Linked DNA regions of Sphaerisporangium krabiense. The protein of the gene in region 1 interacts with the protein of each later gene in a pairwise test. Links are inferred from orthologs where the notes say so. Each region holds a gene or a part of one and is shown on either strand. Other genes may lie near its edges.

Region 1 (7,834 bases):
CTCGCGGCGTCGCTCGTCGGTCGACCTTGGGGCCCGGCTCGTACGGCGCCTCGGGCGCGGCCTCCTCCGACGTCTCGGCGGCGCGCCGCAGGGAGGCGGCCACGGCGCCGGGAAGGGCCTGGAGGCGGTGCGCGGGCAGTTCCAGCAGGGTGACCTCGTCCGCCCAGGGGGCGACCTCGGTGACGATCGCGCGCGCCTGTTTCTTGGTGAGATGTCCGTACGCCCTGATCAGGCCCTCGCGCCAGACGTTGGCCGCCCGGCCGTGCGCGGCGTCCAGCAGCGCCCGCAGCAGTCGCTCGTCCCGCCCCTCCGGCGGCGGCAGCCGCGCCGCCTCGACCACGCCACCCCCGGCCGTGATCGCGTACAGGGACTCCAGCGCGCCGAGATCGTGCGGCGCGTCCTCGGTGAGAACGCGGACGTGGCGGGCGCGCGTGGCGAGCAGCAGCCGGGGGAGCGCCGCGCCCAGCCCCGGCGGCAGCGCGATCGCCACCCGGGCGGGGGAGGACGCGTACGGCTTGGCCAGCCACGTGGACAGGCGCGCCCTCGGTGTCCGGGGCGCGACGTCCTTGGGCCAGTCGCCCACCAGGACGTCGAACTCGCCCTCCTCGACCCCTCGCGCCCCGGCCGTGGAAGGCGCGGGGGACGGCCGCGCCTCGACCGACTGCGGACCCTGGGTATAGATGGCGGTGCCATAGCCCTCCACCCGAGCCGCGACGGCCGGGCGGGTCTTGCTCGTGGGACGGAGGACGTACAGGTCGGCCGCCGACCCGATGGCCTCCGCCCCGAAATATCTATTGAAATCTGGATAAACAGCCTCAAAAGACAAATTGAGGTCGTAAAGGGAACGTTGCACCTTCAATGCGAGCATCGGCGTACGCTCGCTCGCCCCGTACGCCAGCAGCACCCGCCCCTGCTCGGGATCGCGCAGCCCCTCGACGGCCCGCGCCACGAACAGCCCGACGCCCTCGGGCGTGTACGGCGGGTCGGTGATCGCCAGATCGGCCTGGCCGCGCGCCGACGGCGGCAGGCCGAGGCGGAGATCGGCCCAGCGGGTCACGACGTCCAGCCCCAGGGCCTCCGCGCGTTCGCCGATGTAGGCGAGGATGCGATCGTCCACGTCCACGACGGTCACCTGGACGCCCGGGTGGATCATGGCGACCGCCAGCGAGGTCAGGTCATGGTCGCCCACGCACAGCAGCCGCGAGCCCGGCAGCCAGAACCGCGCGCCGAGCAGCAGGGCCCGGCGCACCACCGTCTCGGGGGTCGCGGCGACGTGGTCGAGGACGTGACGCCCGCGCGGCCCGCCCGCGACCAGCTCCGCCATGCGCCGCACCACGTCCCCGTACCGGGGGAGCAGATGGGCCACCGGGTCGGCGGGGGAGCCGGGCACCTCGCCGCCCTCGTCCAGCAGCGCGCGGTACGCCTGCGCCTGCTCCCCGGTCAGCCGGAAGCGCTCACCGGACCGCTGCGGCCCGGCCTCGCGCAGCAGGGCCTCGACGGCCCGCCGGGAGGTCGCCGTCTCGCGGACCAGGGCGGCCAGGGTCCACCACTCGCCGTCGCAGAGCAGCGCGAGGGCCGCGCGCAGCCGCCGCGCGTCCACCCCGGCCTCGGCCAGCAGCCTGCTCACTCCCTCGGACGCCATGCGGCAACCCTATCGGCGGCCCCGGCGCCCTCCTCCCGTCCGCGTCCCGGCTGTGGACAACCGGACGCCCGGGCGTGTCCGGCCATGCCCAGGACGGCTCTCGTGGCTAAACTCCCCCGGGGCGACCGACGGGGGGAGCGTGGCCCTGATGTTGAACGGCATAGACGTGTCCAATTGGCAGGGCGCCGTCGACTGGGCGGATCATGCCATCGACGGCGTCGACTTCGGCTTCGCCAAGGCCAGCGAAGGCACCGGGTTCACCGACAAGTGGTTCGCCCGCAACTGGGCGGCGATGCGGGAGAACTGGATGGTCTGCGGCGCCTACCATTTCGGGCATCCCAAGGGCGATCCCGAGGACCAGGTGCGCCATTTCCTGGACGTGATCGACGCGGCCGGCGGCCTGCGCAGGGGTGACCTCATCGCCCTCGACCTGGAGCGCTCCGCTCACCTGCCGCCGCACGAGGTGGCCGAGTTCGCCCGCCGCTGGTGCCGTGTGATGACCTTCGTCACCGGCGTGCGGCCGATCATCTACACCTTCCTGTCCTTCGCCAGGAAGGGCTACTGCCACGGGCTGGAGGACTACCCGCTGTGGATCGCCGCGCCGAGCCACCCCAAGGGGCGCCCGGCCGTCCCGCCGCCGTGGAACCGCTGGACGATCCACCAGTACTCGCACGGCCGCATCGACCGCAACGTCTTCCGAGGCGACCGGGCCCAGCTCACCGCCCTCGGTTTCCAGCCCGACGACGGGCGCCGCAAGGCATAGGGGCGGCGATATCGGGGGGCGGTTCCCGGTAGCATCGGGCTCGTAAACCGGAAGCCTCGCCCATTCTTGGAGCCCATCGTGTCCGCCGCCCTCGAAATACGCGTCACCCTCGCCGGAGCCGAGCGTGTGGTGGCGGGCGGCACGACGGCCGGGGAGGCCCTGGAGGCCGACGGCCGCACCGTCATCGCCGCGAGGATCAACGGCGAGGCCCGCGACCTCGCCACCGTCATCGCCGAGGGCGACGTCGTCGACCCGATCGCGATCGACGGCGAAGAGGGGCGCGCCATCCTGCGCCACTCCACCGCCCACGTGATGGCCCAGGCCGTCCAGGAGCTCTTCCCCGACGCCCGGCTCGGCATCGGCCCGCCCGTCGAGAACGGCTTCTACTACGACTTCGACGTCGAGCACCCGTTCACCCCCGACGATCTGAAGCGCATCGAGAAGCGCATGCGCGAGATCGTCAAGCAGGGGCAGCTCTTCTCCCGGCGCGCCGTCTCCGACGACGCCGCCCGCGAGGAGCTGGCCGCCGAGCCGTACAAGCTGGAGCTGATCGGGCTCAAGGGCGGCGCGGCCGACGAAGAGAGCGTCGAGGTCGGCGGCGACCAGCTCACCATCTACGACAACCTCGACGCCAAGTCCGGCGAGTTGTGCTGGAAGGACCTGTGCCGGGGGCCGCACCTGCCGTCCACCCGGGTCATCCCCGCCTTCAAGCTGATGCGCTCCGGCGGGGCGTACTGGCGGGGCAGCGAGAAGAACCCCCAGCTCCAGCGCATCTACGGCACCGCCTGGGAGTCCCGCGAGAAGCAGGACGACTACCTCCACATGCTGGAGGAGGCCGAGAAGCGCGACCACCGCAAGCTGGGCGCCGAGCTCGACCTGTTCTCCTTCCCGACCGAGCTCGGCTCCGGTCTCGCGGTCTTCCACCCCAAGGGCGGCGTGGTCCGCCGCCTCATGGAGGACTACTCGCGGCAGCGCCACGAGGAGGCCGGGTACTCCTTCGTGAACACGCCGCACATCACCAAGGAGAACCTGTACCAGATCTCCGGCCACCTGGACTGGTACGCCGACGGCATGTTCCCGCCCATGGAGCTCGAGGGCGCGCGCTACTACCTCAAGCCCATGAACTGCCCGATGCACATCCTGATCTTCCGGTCGCGCGGGCGGTCCTACCGCGAGCTGCCGCTGCGCCTGTTCGAGTTCGGCACCGTCTACCGCTACGAGAAGTCGGGCGTGGTGCACGGCCTCACCCGCGTCCGCGGCATGACGCAGGACGACGCGCACATCTTCTGCACCCGCGACCAGATGCAGGACGAGCTCAAGAGCCTCCTGCGGTTCGTGCTCGGGCTGCTGCGCGACTACGGCCTCGACGACTTCTACCTGGAGCTCTCCACCCGCGACCCGAAGAAGTCCGTGGGCAGCGACGAGGTCTGGGAGGAGGCCACCGAGGCCCTGCGCGTCGCCGCCGAGTCCGAGAACCTCGAGCTCGTCCTCGACCCCGAGGGCGCGGCCTTCTACGGGCCCAAGATCTCGGTCCAGGCCAAGGATGCCATCGGCCGCACCTGGCAGATGTCCACCATCCAGGTCGACCTGAACCTGCCCGAGCTGTTCGAGCTGGAGTTCCAGGGGGCGGATGGGGCGCGGCAGCGTCCCGTCATGATCCACCGGGCGCTGTTCGGATCGATCGAGCGGTTCTTCGGCGTCCTCGTCGAGCACTACGCCGGCGCGTTCCCTCCCTGGCTCGCGCCCGTCCAGGTCATCGGCATCCCCATCGCCGACGCCCACGTGTCGTACCTGAACGACGTCGCCAAGCGGCTGCGCGAGCACGGCATCCGGGTCGAGGTCGACTCCTCCGCCGATCGCATGCAGAAGAAGATCCGCAACGCCCAGAAGGCCAAGGTGCCCTACATGCTGCTCGCCGGCGACGAGGACATCGCTGCCGGGGCGGTCTCCTTCCGCTACCGCAACGGCGAGCAGAAGAACGGCATCCCGCTGGAAGACGCCATCGCCGAGATCATCAGCGCCGTGGAGAACCGCACCCAGGTCTGACCCGGGGTCCCCGCGCGCCGGTCTCCGGCATCGGCCCTGGTCCGTCCCCGGGCGCGTCGCGCGCGCTCGGGGTGGACTCCGGGTCCGGCCCGTTCGATCTTCCCGCCGGCCTCGGCCCGGACGCGGCGCGGGGGAGTCGGTCCTTTGTGCTGCGCACGATCCCGGCGGGCGAGAAAGGGCGGGCTGGTCCTATGCTGCAAGACATGCAGGAGCCCATTGAGCAGTCCGGTGCCGGAGAGCCCGACAACTTCCGGCGTCTGTGGACCCCGCACCGGATGGCCTACATCAAGGGCGAGAACAAGCCGACCGGCACCGGCCCCGGAGACGGGTGCCCGTTCTGCGAGATTCCCGGGATGAGCGACCAGGACGGGCTCATCGTGGCCCGCGGCTCCAGCGTGTTCGCCGTCCTGAACCTCTACCCGTACAACTCCGGCCACCTGATGGTCTGCCCGTACCGCCACGTGGCCGACTACGCCGACCTCGACGACGCCGAGACCGCGGAGCTGGCCGACTTCACCAAGCGGGCGATGCTCTCGCTGCGCAAGGCCAGCGGCGCCCAGGGCTTCAACGTCGGCATGAACCTCGGCCACGTCGCGGGCGCCGGCATCGCGGGCCACCTGCACCAGCACGTCGTGCCCCGCTGGGGCGGCGACACCAACTTCATGCCGGTCGTCGGCCACACCCGGGTGCTCCCCCAACTCCTCCAGGACACCCGGGACCTCCTCGCCGACGCCTGGCCCACCCCCTGACCGACGTTCGGCCCACGCCTCACCGACGCCTGGCCGCCTTGACGGACGCCGCCTGACCGACGCCGCCTTCTGGCATCCCCGGCGGCCCTACGGCTGGGGCCAAGAGCTCGGATGGTGGCTCAGGTCGGCAGGGGATCGAGGACCGGCTTGGGGCGTGCGGGGTCGCCGGGGGCCAGGGCGGCGATGCCGGCCGAGAGGACCAACGGGACCGCGAGGGCCAGGGCCATGGAGAGGACGGCCGCGCCCGAGTCGTTGACGAGCATGCCCACCACGCCGCTCACCAGCGTGCCGACCAGGCCCGCGCGCAAGGTGGGCGCGCGTTCGAACGCCACCGGGAGCACCCCGGCGCTGGCCGCCCCGGGACGCAGCAGCGCGAAGACCAGGAAGGCGAACGCGGCCAGCACGATCGGCATGAGGTTCGGCGAGAGAAGCGTGCTCAGCATGGCCGTCAGCTTGCGCAGGATCACCGGCAGGAAGGTGCCGTCGAGGACCTGTCCGACGAACCGCCCCAGATGCGTCTGGGACCCCGGAGGACGCAGGTGGTCCAGGTAGGCGATGGCCAGCACCAGGACGCCGCCCGCGACGCAGAACGCGCCCAGCTTGAGCACCGAGACGCGCTTGCCCGCCACCAGCAACGCGGTCACCGCGATGCCTGGCACGAAGGCGATGACCCCGCCGAAGTCGCTGCCCACCCCGGGCCAGCCGTCGAGGATCATGGCGAAGCCGCCGAGCCCCGCCACGAGCGCGACGGCCCAGGGACGGCGGCCCGTCCGGACGAGCCGGTCGGCGACCGCGGTGGCCACCAGCAGCACCGCGGTGGCGAGCAGGGCGAAGGGGATGTTCCCGAGCCCGTAGTAGCGGGCGCCGACCACGCCGGTGTAGCCCATGACGCTGTCGAGCTGCAACGGGGTGCCGGTGAGAAGGTCGCCGAGCAGCACCGCGGCCGTGACGGCCGCCACGACCGAGGAGGGGCCGAGGACGCTGGCCGCCCGGGGACGGCCCCGCAGGCGCGCCCACAGGGCCGGGACCGCGAGCGCCAGCGAGGTGAGCGCCGCCGTGCAGAGCAGGATGCCGGAGACCAGCGTGAGCGCGGGCAGCGGGGCGGCGTCCCAGGGCGTGAGGTTGATCAGGTAGGTCGAGACCGGCACCGAGGCGAGCCCGAGGGCCGCGACGCGCACGCTCTCCAGCCCGCGGCGGCGGCGCAGCAGCAGGAAGGCCACCGCGTAGAACGCCACCTGCGCCACGGCGAGCAGCGTGAAGAACAGCCCGCCCACCGCGCGGATGGTCTGACCGGCGAGATCGGCCCGCCGCAGCGACGTCACGGCGTCGTCGAGGGAGGTCGGGCGGCCGGGCGACCACGGCGTGCCGATGACGGTGGGCGGCACCGCGAGCCCGGCCGTGGCGAGCATCGACGCCGTGATGTCCGGGAGGATCACCATGTCGTCGCGCTGGGTGGACCGCGCGCCGAGGAGACGGCCCTCGGCGCCCGGCGCCCGCCACATCGCCGCGCGCAGGTGCGGCTCGGAGCCGTGGTCGGCCAGGCCGGCGACGGCGACGGCCGTGTCCGGCGGGAGCTGGGCGAGCACGGCGCCCGCCTTGGCGTCGGCCGCCTTGAGCGCGGCCTTGCGCTGGGCGGAGGAGAGCTTGTCGGGAACCTCCGCGAGCCGTTCGTCCTGGATGTAGGGGCGGATCAGATCGTCGACGTCGACGGCGAGCACCCGGCAGGCCGACCAGTCGGTGACCTTGTCGGGCGAGGACGCGTAGCGGTCGACCCGCCCGGACCGGTCGGCCAGCGCCAGGACCGCGCCGGGACCGACCGCCGAGGTGCACTGCCCGGCCGCGTGGACGGCCTCGCCCAGCGTGCCCGCGAACTGCACGTCGCGGACCGTCCAGAGCCAGTTGAAGTCGGGGATGACCGCGCCCGCGTCGCGCTGCTCCGCCGGCGGGGGAGGACCGCAGCGCGAGCCGACCGAGGAGCGGACCCCGGCCGAGACGGTCAGCCAGCCGTCGTACGGGCAAGTGGTCCTGCCGACGGCGCGGACCGACAGCGAGCCGAGCGCGCTCTGGCCCGCCAGCCGCCACAGGTGGGGAGTGTCGGCGGCGGTCACGTCGTCCCAGTGGAGGCCCGGCACGCCGATCAGGGCGACCCGGGCGGGGGGAGTGTCGGCCCGCGCGGCGGCGGGGGCCAGGAGCAGCCCCGAGATGATCACGGCCAACGCGCCGAACGCCCGCCTCACCGAAGACCTCCCATGATCGACTTCCGGCGAATTGTTGGAACCGTACGGGAAGGGCCGCCGTCCGGTCCAGGAAACGGCCGGATACGTGGGCGGCGGCCCGGGCGACCGGCCGGAGACCGGCCGTGCCCGGGTCCACAGTAGACGGCCCGGCGACCGCGAACGGCCTGGAGAACCGTATCTGTGGACAAGGAGGCGTCGTCCACAGGGACAGGCGAGGCGGCGATACGGAAGCGGGGACAGGGAGACGCCGTCCACGGCGCGGGCGGGCGGTCCGCGGACGGCCGCCCGGCGTCAGGGCGGGACGGTCCGCGGGACGGCCGCTTGGCGTCAGGGCAGGACGGTGCTCGCCGGGGGGCTCTCGTTGGTGAGGCGGTCCAGGGCCGAGACGAGATAGGTG
Region 2 (7,659 bases), on another replicon or contig:
CCGCCGTGCAGGTGACGCCCTCAGGCGACCCGTCGGAGAGCGGCCCGGACCGGGTGGAGGTGGCCACGCCCCCGCCGGCCGAGGAATCGCCCGCGCCCGGCGAGGTGAAGCTGCCGCAGGATCTCGGAGATCTCGGCGACGGGCGCGCGTTCGGCGGAATCCGGGTGGGTTATCTTCCGGACGGACTTATATGGGGTAAATGGTCGGGCAAAAATGGATTCGGAACGACCAGTTACACGACCACGTACGTCACCCCGGAGCAGGCGCCCGGCGAATACAGCGTGCAGATCGTCGTCTTCGAGAAAGGCGCCGCGAAGCGGATGAAGACGCTGCTCGCCGCGTACCGGAAGGACGAGCGGGCCGAGAAGGTGTCGGTGCGCGGCGCCGACGGCGTCATCGCCAGCCTCGGCGAGGGGGCCGAGGTGGCCGACACGGGCACGCCGACGATCCTGTGGACGCTCGGCTCCGGCGCGGCGGTCGAGGTCATGATGAGCCCGGCCATGGCCGAGCGCATCGGCCCCGAGGGCGCCCGGCACGAGCTGAAGGCGATCGCCGGCGGCGTCCGCGCCACGCGCTGACCACCGCGACACGACGAAGGCCCCGGACCGGCGTGGTCCGGGGCCTTCGGCTCGCGTGCCGCGGCGGCGGCACGGCTCTAATGGGCCTCCGCCAGCAGCTTGCCGAGGCGGCTGACGCCCTCGACGAGGTCGTCGTCGCCGAGCGCGTAGGACAGGCGGAAGTAGCCCGGCGTGCCGAACGCCTCGCCCGGCACCACGGCGACCTCGGCCTCCTCCAGCACCAGCTCGGCCAGCTCGGCCGACGTCCGCGGCCGGTTGCCCCGGATCTCCTTGCCCAGAAGCTCCTTGACCGAGGCGTAGGCGTAGAACGCGCCGAACGGCTCGGGGCACACGACGCCCGGGATGTCGTTCAGCATGCGCACGATGGTCTGGCGCCGCCGGTCGAACGCCTCGCGCATCCGGGCCACCGCCGACAGGTCGCCCGACACGGCCGCGAGCGCGGCGGCCTGCGAGACGTTGGAGACGTTGGAGGTGGCGTGCGACTGCAGGTTCGTCGCGGCCTTCACCACGTCCTTCGGGCCGATCAGCCAGCCCACCCGCCAGCCGGTCATGGCGTAGGTCTTGGCGACGCCGTTGAGGACGACCACGCGGTCGGCGAGCTCGGGCACCGCCGCCGCGATGCTCGTGAAGCGGACTCCGCCGTACACCAGGTGCTCGTAGATCTCGTCGGTGACCACCCACAGGCCGTTCTCGGCGGCCCAGCGCCCGATGGCCTCGACCTGCTCGGGGGAGTACACCGCGCCGGTCGGGTTGGACGGGGACACGAACAGCAGCACCTTGGTCCGCTCGGTGCGCGCCGCCTCCAGCTGCTCCACCGAGGCCAGGTAGCCGGTCGACTCGTCGGTCACGACGTCCACCTGCACGCCGCCGGCGAGCTTGATGGCCTCCGGGTAGGTCGTCCAGTACGGCGCGACGACGATGACCTCGTCGCCCGGGTCCAGGAGGGTGGCGAAGGCCTCGTAGACGGCCTGCTTGCCGCCGTTGGTCACCAGCACCTGAGCGGCCTCGACCGCCACGCCCGAGTCGCGCAGGGTCTTGTCGGCGATGGCCTGCTTGAGCTCGGGAAGCCCCCCGGCCGGCGTGTACTTGTGGAACCTCGGGGTGCGGCAGGCCTCGACGGCGGCCTCGACGATGTAGTCGGGCGTCGGGAAGTCCGGCTCGCCGGCGCCGAAGCCGATGACCGGGCGACCGGCGGCCTTCATCGCCTTGGCCTTGGCGTCGACGGCCAGCGTGGCGGACTCGGAGATCGCGGAAATGCGCGCTGAGATGCGAGGACGGGTCATACCTCCATGGTTCCAGACGCCCGGGACCATCGTCGCCGCATATTCCCGCCCCCGCGGCGACGTGGGACGACGCCCGTGACACGCGCGCGGGGACGGATCGGCGTGACCCGCTTGCCGCGTTGGTTCGACGTGAGGCCCATTCCCCCGTACACTTCTGCAACTAGTGAGCGACGCGCCCCCGACTGCTCGGGGTAAGGTGGTTCACGGCAGAGGGCACTAGCGCAATTGGTAGCGCACCGGTCTCCAAAACCGGCGGTTGGGGGTTCGAGTCCCTCGTGCCCTGCGAAGTGCGGTCCGCGCACCGATGGCGTGTAAGCCGCCGCAAAGTTGCGTAGGAACGACGGATCAGGTGAGGACTGTGGCGATCGACACACGTGGCGAGGCCGCGGACAGGCCGAGCAAGCCGACCGGCCGCCCCGCTAAGAAGCGCACTTCGCCGGCACTCTTCTATCGGCAGATCGTCGCCGAGCTTCGTAAGGTCATCTGGCCGACGCGCAAGGATCTCATCTCCTACACCACAATTGTCCTCGTCTTTGTTCTGGTCATGGTCGGGATCGTGGCGGGTGTGGACGCCTTGCTCACGAAGGGTGTGCTGGCGATCTTCGGCTGATCCTGCCGTCGCTACGCGACACGCCGCCCCGAGTCCGAGGGCGGCAGAAGATCGCAACATCGTCGAGAGAAGAAAGAGCCACCGTGTCCGAGTCCCCGCTGTCGGCCGGCGCCTCCCACGAAGAGTGGGAGGGAGAGCCGGAAGAGGCGATCGAGATCACCGAGGAGTCCGGCGAGGCCGGCGCTCCCGGTGACGCCGTGGAGGAGCCAGGCGACACCGCCGCCTCCGCAGGCGCCGCCGACGAAGACGGCGATCTCGTTCCCGACGTCGACCCCGTCGAAGAGTTCAAGCGCGCGATGCGCGGCCTGCCCGGCGAGTGGTACGTCATCCACTCCTACGCGGGCTACGAGAACCGCGTGAAGTCCAATATCGAGACCCGCACCCAGTCCCTCAACATGGAGGACTACATCTTCCAGGTCGAGGTCCCGGTGCACACCGTCACCGAGATCAAGGGGGGCAAGCGCACCCCGGTCAAGGAGCGCGTCCTGCCCGGGTACGTCCTGGTGCGCATGGACCTGACCGACGAGTCCTGGTCCGCGGTGCGCAACACGCCCGGCGTCACGGGCTTCGTGGGCCTGTCCAACCGGCCCAGCCCGCTGAACCTGGACGAGGTCGCCAAGCTGCTCGCGCCCGAGCCGACCGAGCAGGCCAAGACCACCACCGCCAAGGCCGCCGCCGCGACCGTCGACTTCGAGGTCGGCGAGTCAGTCACGGTCATGGACGGCCCCTTCGCCACGCTTCCCGCCACCGTCAGCGAGATCAGCGCCGAGTCGCAGAAGCTCAAGGTGCTCGTCTCCATCTTCGGTCGCGAGACCCCGGTGGAGCTGTCGTTCAACCAGGTCTCCAAGATCTGACCCACGGTCGGGTCTCGGTGATCTGACGGCGCGCATACACTGATAACTCGTCCCCGCGGCCGGCGTGCGGCCGCCCGCGGGGTGAAATCCCGAGGAAGCAGGCCCCTTGGTGGCCCGCGCGTGCCCTCGGGGCCCCCGCTCTCCGCGGGGTCAGGCAGCAGTCAAGGACCCGGAGTAGAAATGCCTCCAAAGAAGAAGATCGCGGCCCTGGTCAAGGTCCAGCTCCCCGCCGGCCAGGCCACGCCCGCGCCGCCGGTCGGTACGGCGCTCGGTCCCCACGGCGTCAACATCATGGACTTCGTGAAGCAGTACAACGCCGCGACCGAAGCCCAGCGGGGGAACATCATCCCCGTCGAGATCACCATCTTCGAAGACCGCAGCTTCACCTTCGTCACCAAGACGCCGCCGGCGCCTGAGCTGATCAAGAAGGCCGCGGGCGTCGACAAGGCCAGCGCCAACCCGCTTCGCGACAAGGTGGGCAAGCTCACCAAGGAGCAGCTGCGCCAGATCGCCGAGACGAAGATGCCCGACCTCAACGCCAACGACATCGAGGCGGCCGAGAAGATCATCGCCGGCACCGCCCGGTCGATGGGCATCACCATCGCGGACTGACCGCGTCCCCGAGCCGCCGAGCGCGGCACGGCGAACCAGCACAGGACATCCGTGGGAGGGCCACGCGCTGGCCCACGACCACGAACTCCACAAGGAGAGGCACGTGAAGCGCAGCAAGACCTACCGCAACGCCGAGCAGCAGGTCGACAGGGAGAACCTGTACAGCCCTGTCGACGCCGCCCGGCTCGCCAAGAGCACCTCGGTCACCAAGTTCGACGCGACCGTCGAGGTCGCCCTGCGGCTGGGCGTCGACCCCCGCAAGGCCGACCAGATGGTCCGCGGCACCGTCAACCTCCCGCACGGCACCGGCAAGACCGCCCGGGTCCTGGTCTTCGCGACCGGTGACCGTGCCGAGGAGGCCCGCGCCGCGGGCGCCGACATCGTCGGGGCCGACGAGCTGATCGACGAGATCTCCAAGGGCAACCGCCTGAACGAGTTCGACGCCGTCGTCGCCACCCCCGACCTCATGGGCAAGGTCGGCCGTCTCGGCCGCGTCCTCGGCCCGCGCGGCCTCATGCCGAACCCCAAGACCGGCACCGTGACGCCGGCCGTGGGCAAGGCCGTGACCGACATCAAGGGCGGAAAGATCGAGTTCCGGGTCGACCGCCACGCCAACCTGCACTTCATCATCGGCAAGGTGTCGTTCCCCGAGCGCCAGCTCCTGGAGAACTACTCCGCCGCGCTCGACGAGATCATCCGTCTCAAGCCGTCCGCGGCGAAGGGGCGCTACCTCAAGAAGGTGACGTTCTCCACGTCCATGGGCCCGGGCATCCCGGTGGACCCGAACGTGACGCGGGGCATCACCGCCGAGCTCGACGCCTGACGACCGTACGTCGTCCTCCCGGCACGCCGGGAAAGCGTGAGGGCCTCCACCCGACGGGTGGAGGCCCTTTCGCGTTCCTGCACATTCTTTCTACATTTCCCTTTTTCGCTGGTCAGAGGGTCTGTACGGCATGAAGTAGCCGGGTGGGCCCCCGATTCACGCGCATAACGCGCCGCACGGGGTAGTGCGCCCGCGTAGGGTCGAAACACTTTCAGGGGAACGAAGGGACAGGTAGTGAAGCGGCGAATGACACCCGTGGTCGCGGCCGTGGGCTCGGCCATGCTCATCGCGGTATCAGCGTGCGGCCAGGCCCCCCAGGGGCAGTCGGCCGAGTCCCTCGGCGCGGTCAAGCTCTCCGCCGCCGAGACGCTCCAGCAGAGCGCCAAGAGCGCCGAGAGCGTGAACTCCTACAGCGCCCAGCTCGTCGTGGACTTCACCGCCCCCAAGGAGGGCGCCGGGAGCGCGGGGGGCTCGGGGACCGTCAAGGGCTCGGTGGTCTACCACCAGAAGCCTCAGATCGCCTCGGACGTCAAGCTCGACCAGATCAGCGTGGCCGGGCAGAACGTGCCCGGCGGGGTCCGCCTGATCCTCCTCGGCGACACGGCGTACGTGAAGATGGACATGCTCACCAAGCTCATGGGCGGCACCAAGCCGTGGATCAAGGTCGACCTGGCCAAGGCCGGTCAGCAGGGCGGCGTCGACGTCGACCAGCTGCTGCGGCAGGCGCAGCAGGTCGACCTGCAGACCAGCGTCAAGATGCTGACCACGTCCAAGGACGTCACCACGGCCGGCACCGAGAGCGTCGGCGGGGTCGAGACGACGCACTACAAGGGCACGTTCGTCGTCGCCGACGCGGTCAAGCAGCTCGCGCCCGAGCTGCGGCAGAACCTGGAGGGCCAGCTCTCCAACGTCAAGGACATGAAGTTCGACGCCTGGATCGACGCGCAGAACCTGCCGCGCAAGGTCGAGATGAACGGCGCCCAGAACGAGGGGAGCTTCAAGCTGACCTCGACGTTCGGCGACTTCAACAGCGCCGCCGAGGTCACGGCCCCGCCGGCCGCCGAGGTGGGCGAGCTGCCGAGCAACCTCGGGAACATCCCGGCCGGTGGCGGCGACACCACCGGCGGCGGTAGCTGACGCGAGACCGCTTCCGGCGTGCTCCGCGGGACGACTCCGCGGAGCGCGTCGTCCGGCCGCGGGCGTGATTTGGCGCCAGGCGGCCGGAGGACGTACAGTGTCCAGTGCCGAAGACCGCCGGTCGTCGCCGAGCCTGTCATGGCCCGGTGGCCCAAGGATCCACGACGTGGACGGCCAGCGTAGGTGTGTGAGTTTCCATATGGTGTCCCGCGCGGCCTCCCCGCGCGAATCCGTGTGTGAGCCCCGTGCGCCTGCGCCGGGGCTTTTCGTTTTCCCGACTCCTTGAGCCCTTCGCCGGCGGCACATCTGGAAGGAGGCCCATGGCGAGGGCGGAAAAGGCGACCGCGGTCGCCGAGCTCAAGGATCGTTTCGAGAGCTCGAACGCCGCTGTCCTGACCGAGTACCGCGGTCTCACCGTCGCGCAGCTCAAGGAGCTGCGCGTCTCGCTCGGTGAGCACGCGAAGTTCGCCGTGGCGAAGAACACGCTGTCCAAGATCGCGGCCAACCAGGCCGGGGTCGACTCCCTGGACGACCTGTTCCAGGGGCCCACCGCGATCGCGTTCGTCAGCGGCGACGTGGTCGAGGCGGCCAAGGGGCTGCGTGAGTTCGCCAAGGCCAATCCCCTCCTGATCATCAAGGGCGGTGTCGTCGACGGCAAGTCGATGACCCCGGACCAGATCAACACGCTTGCCGACCTGGAGCCGCGCGAGGTCCTGCTCGCGAAGCTGGCCGGCGCGCTGAAGGCGAAGCAGTCGCAGGCCGCCGCCACCCTCAACGCGCTGCCCACCCAGATGGCCCGCCTGGTCGAGGCCCTGCGCGCCAAGCGCGACGAGGCCGGCCCGGCGGACGCCGCCGAGTGAGCACGGCGCAAGCGGAGTAAGCACGGCGCGAAAGCGTCACGGCAGGGGATTCAGGCGCGTACCGCGGACCTGTTCCAAGTTTTTGCAATTCATACGGAGGAACCACCATGGCGAAGCTCAGCACCGACGAGCTGCTCGACGCGTTCAAGGAGATGACCCTTCTTGAGCTCGCGGACTTCGTGAAGCTCTTCGAGGAGACCTTCGACGTCAAGGCCGCCGCGCCCGTCGCGGTCGCCGCCGCCCCCGGTGGCGGTGGCGCGGCCGCCGCCGCCGAGGAGGTCGAGGAGCAGGACGAGTTCGACGTCATCCTCGACGCGGCCGGCGACAAGAAGATCCAGGTCATCAAGGAGGTCCGCGCCCTCACGAGCCTCGGGCTCAAGGAGGCCAAGGACCTCGTGGACGGCGCTCCCAAGCCGGTCCTGGAGAAGGTCAACAAGGAAGCCGCCGAGAAGGCCAAGGCCGCCCTGGAGGGCGCCGGCGCCACCGTCACCGTCAAGTGACCTCGCGCGACTGATCCGCACGCCGAGAAGGGGCGGTCCCACCCAGGTGCCGGGTGGGCCGCCCCTTCCGCGTGTCCAGGGTCTTCGCGCGCTTCAACAGCATTTATGAGAGTTATGGCCGGATATGTCGCCCTAGGCTGGGCGTCCGGATCCCCTCTCGGGCCCGCCGCCGCACCCCGGCCGCGAGAAAACGGTGATCGCCGCCGGGGGATCGCGATACCGGGTTATGATCCGGCGACCGGCCGCCCGGGGCCCGCGACGCGCCCCGTTCGTCGTGGCGCCTCCGAGGGCGGCCACCAGGCGATGGGAGGAACAGGTGGCGCTGCACGCGGCTCGCTCCCCCCGCAGGACACGGCTGCTGGTCCTGGCGGCACTGGCCGTGCTCATCGCCGGCCTCGGCGT

Evidence for each region.
Region 2: the proteins of thrS (region 1) and rplA interact in binary tests that used the Escherichia coli proteins (3 or more experiments, as listed by UniProt). The link is inferred for Sphaerisporangium krabiense from one-to-one orthologs.

Annotation. Positions count from the first base shown.
Region 1 is NZ_JACHBR010000002.1:1,084,164-1,091,997, forward strand. What follows is about bases 1,982-4,967. They hold thrS (threonine--tRNA ligase), read left to right. Parts: upstream 1,982-2,483; coding sequence 2,484-4,451; downstream 4,452-4,967. Other genes in these bases: BJ981_RS32770 (glycoside hydrolase family 25 protein), read left to right, coding at 1,982-2,405; BJ981_RS32780 (HIT family protein), read left to right, coding at 4,655-4,967. Also shown: BJ981_RS32765 (bis-aminopropyl spermidine synthase family protein), read right to left, coding at 1-1,642; more of BJ981_RS32770, read left to right, coding at 1,791-1,981; more of BJ981_RS32780, read left to right, coding at 4,968-5,200; BJ981_RS32785 (hypothetical protein), read right to left, coding at 5,320-7,437; BJ981_RS32790 (glycoside hydrolase family 10-like protein), read right to left, coding at 7,765-7,834. UniProt on the Escherichia coli protein: Catalyzes the attachment of threonine to tRNA(Thr) in a two-step reaction: L-threonine is first activated by ATP to form Thr-AMP and then transferred to the acceptor end of tRNA(Thr). The rate-limiting step is amino acid activation in the presence of tRNA.
Region 2 is NZ_JACHBR010000001.1:765,297-772,955, reverse strand. The notes cover bases 3,090-5,900. They hold rplA (50S ribosomal protein L1), read left to right. Parts: upstream 3,090-4,040; coding sequence 4,041-4,760; downstream 4,761-5,900. Other genes in these bases: BJ981_RS03255 (SCO4651 family lipoprotein), read left to right, coding at 5,007-5,897; rplK (50S ribosomal protein L11), read left to right, coding at 3,506-3,937; nusG (transcription termination/antitermination protein NusG), read left to right, coding at 3,090-3,325. Outside these bases: BJ981_RS03290 (hypothetical protein), read left to right, coding at 1-578; BJ981_RS03285 (pyridoxal phosphate-dependent aminotransferase), read right to left, coding at 656-1,861; preprotein translocase subunit SecE, read left to right, coding at 2,220-2,471; more of nusG, read left to right, coding at 2,555-3,089; rplJ (50S ribosomal protein L10), read left to right, coding at 6,218-6,757; rplL (50S ribosomal protein L7/L12), read left to right, coding at 6,865-7,257; BJ981_RS03240 (Rv1363c family protein), read left to right, coding at 7,574-7,659. UniProt on the Escherichia coli protein: One of the primary rRNA binding proteins, it binds very close to the 3'-end of the 23S rRNA. Forms part of the L1 stalk. It is often not seen in high-resolution crystal structures, but can be seen in cryo_EM and 3D reconstruction models.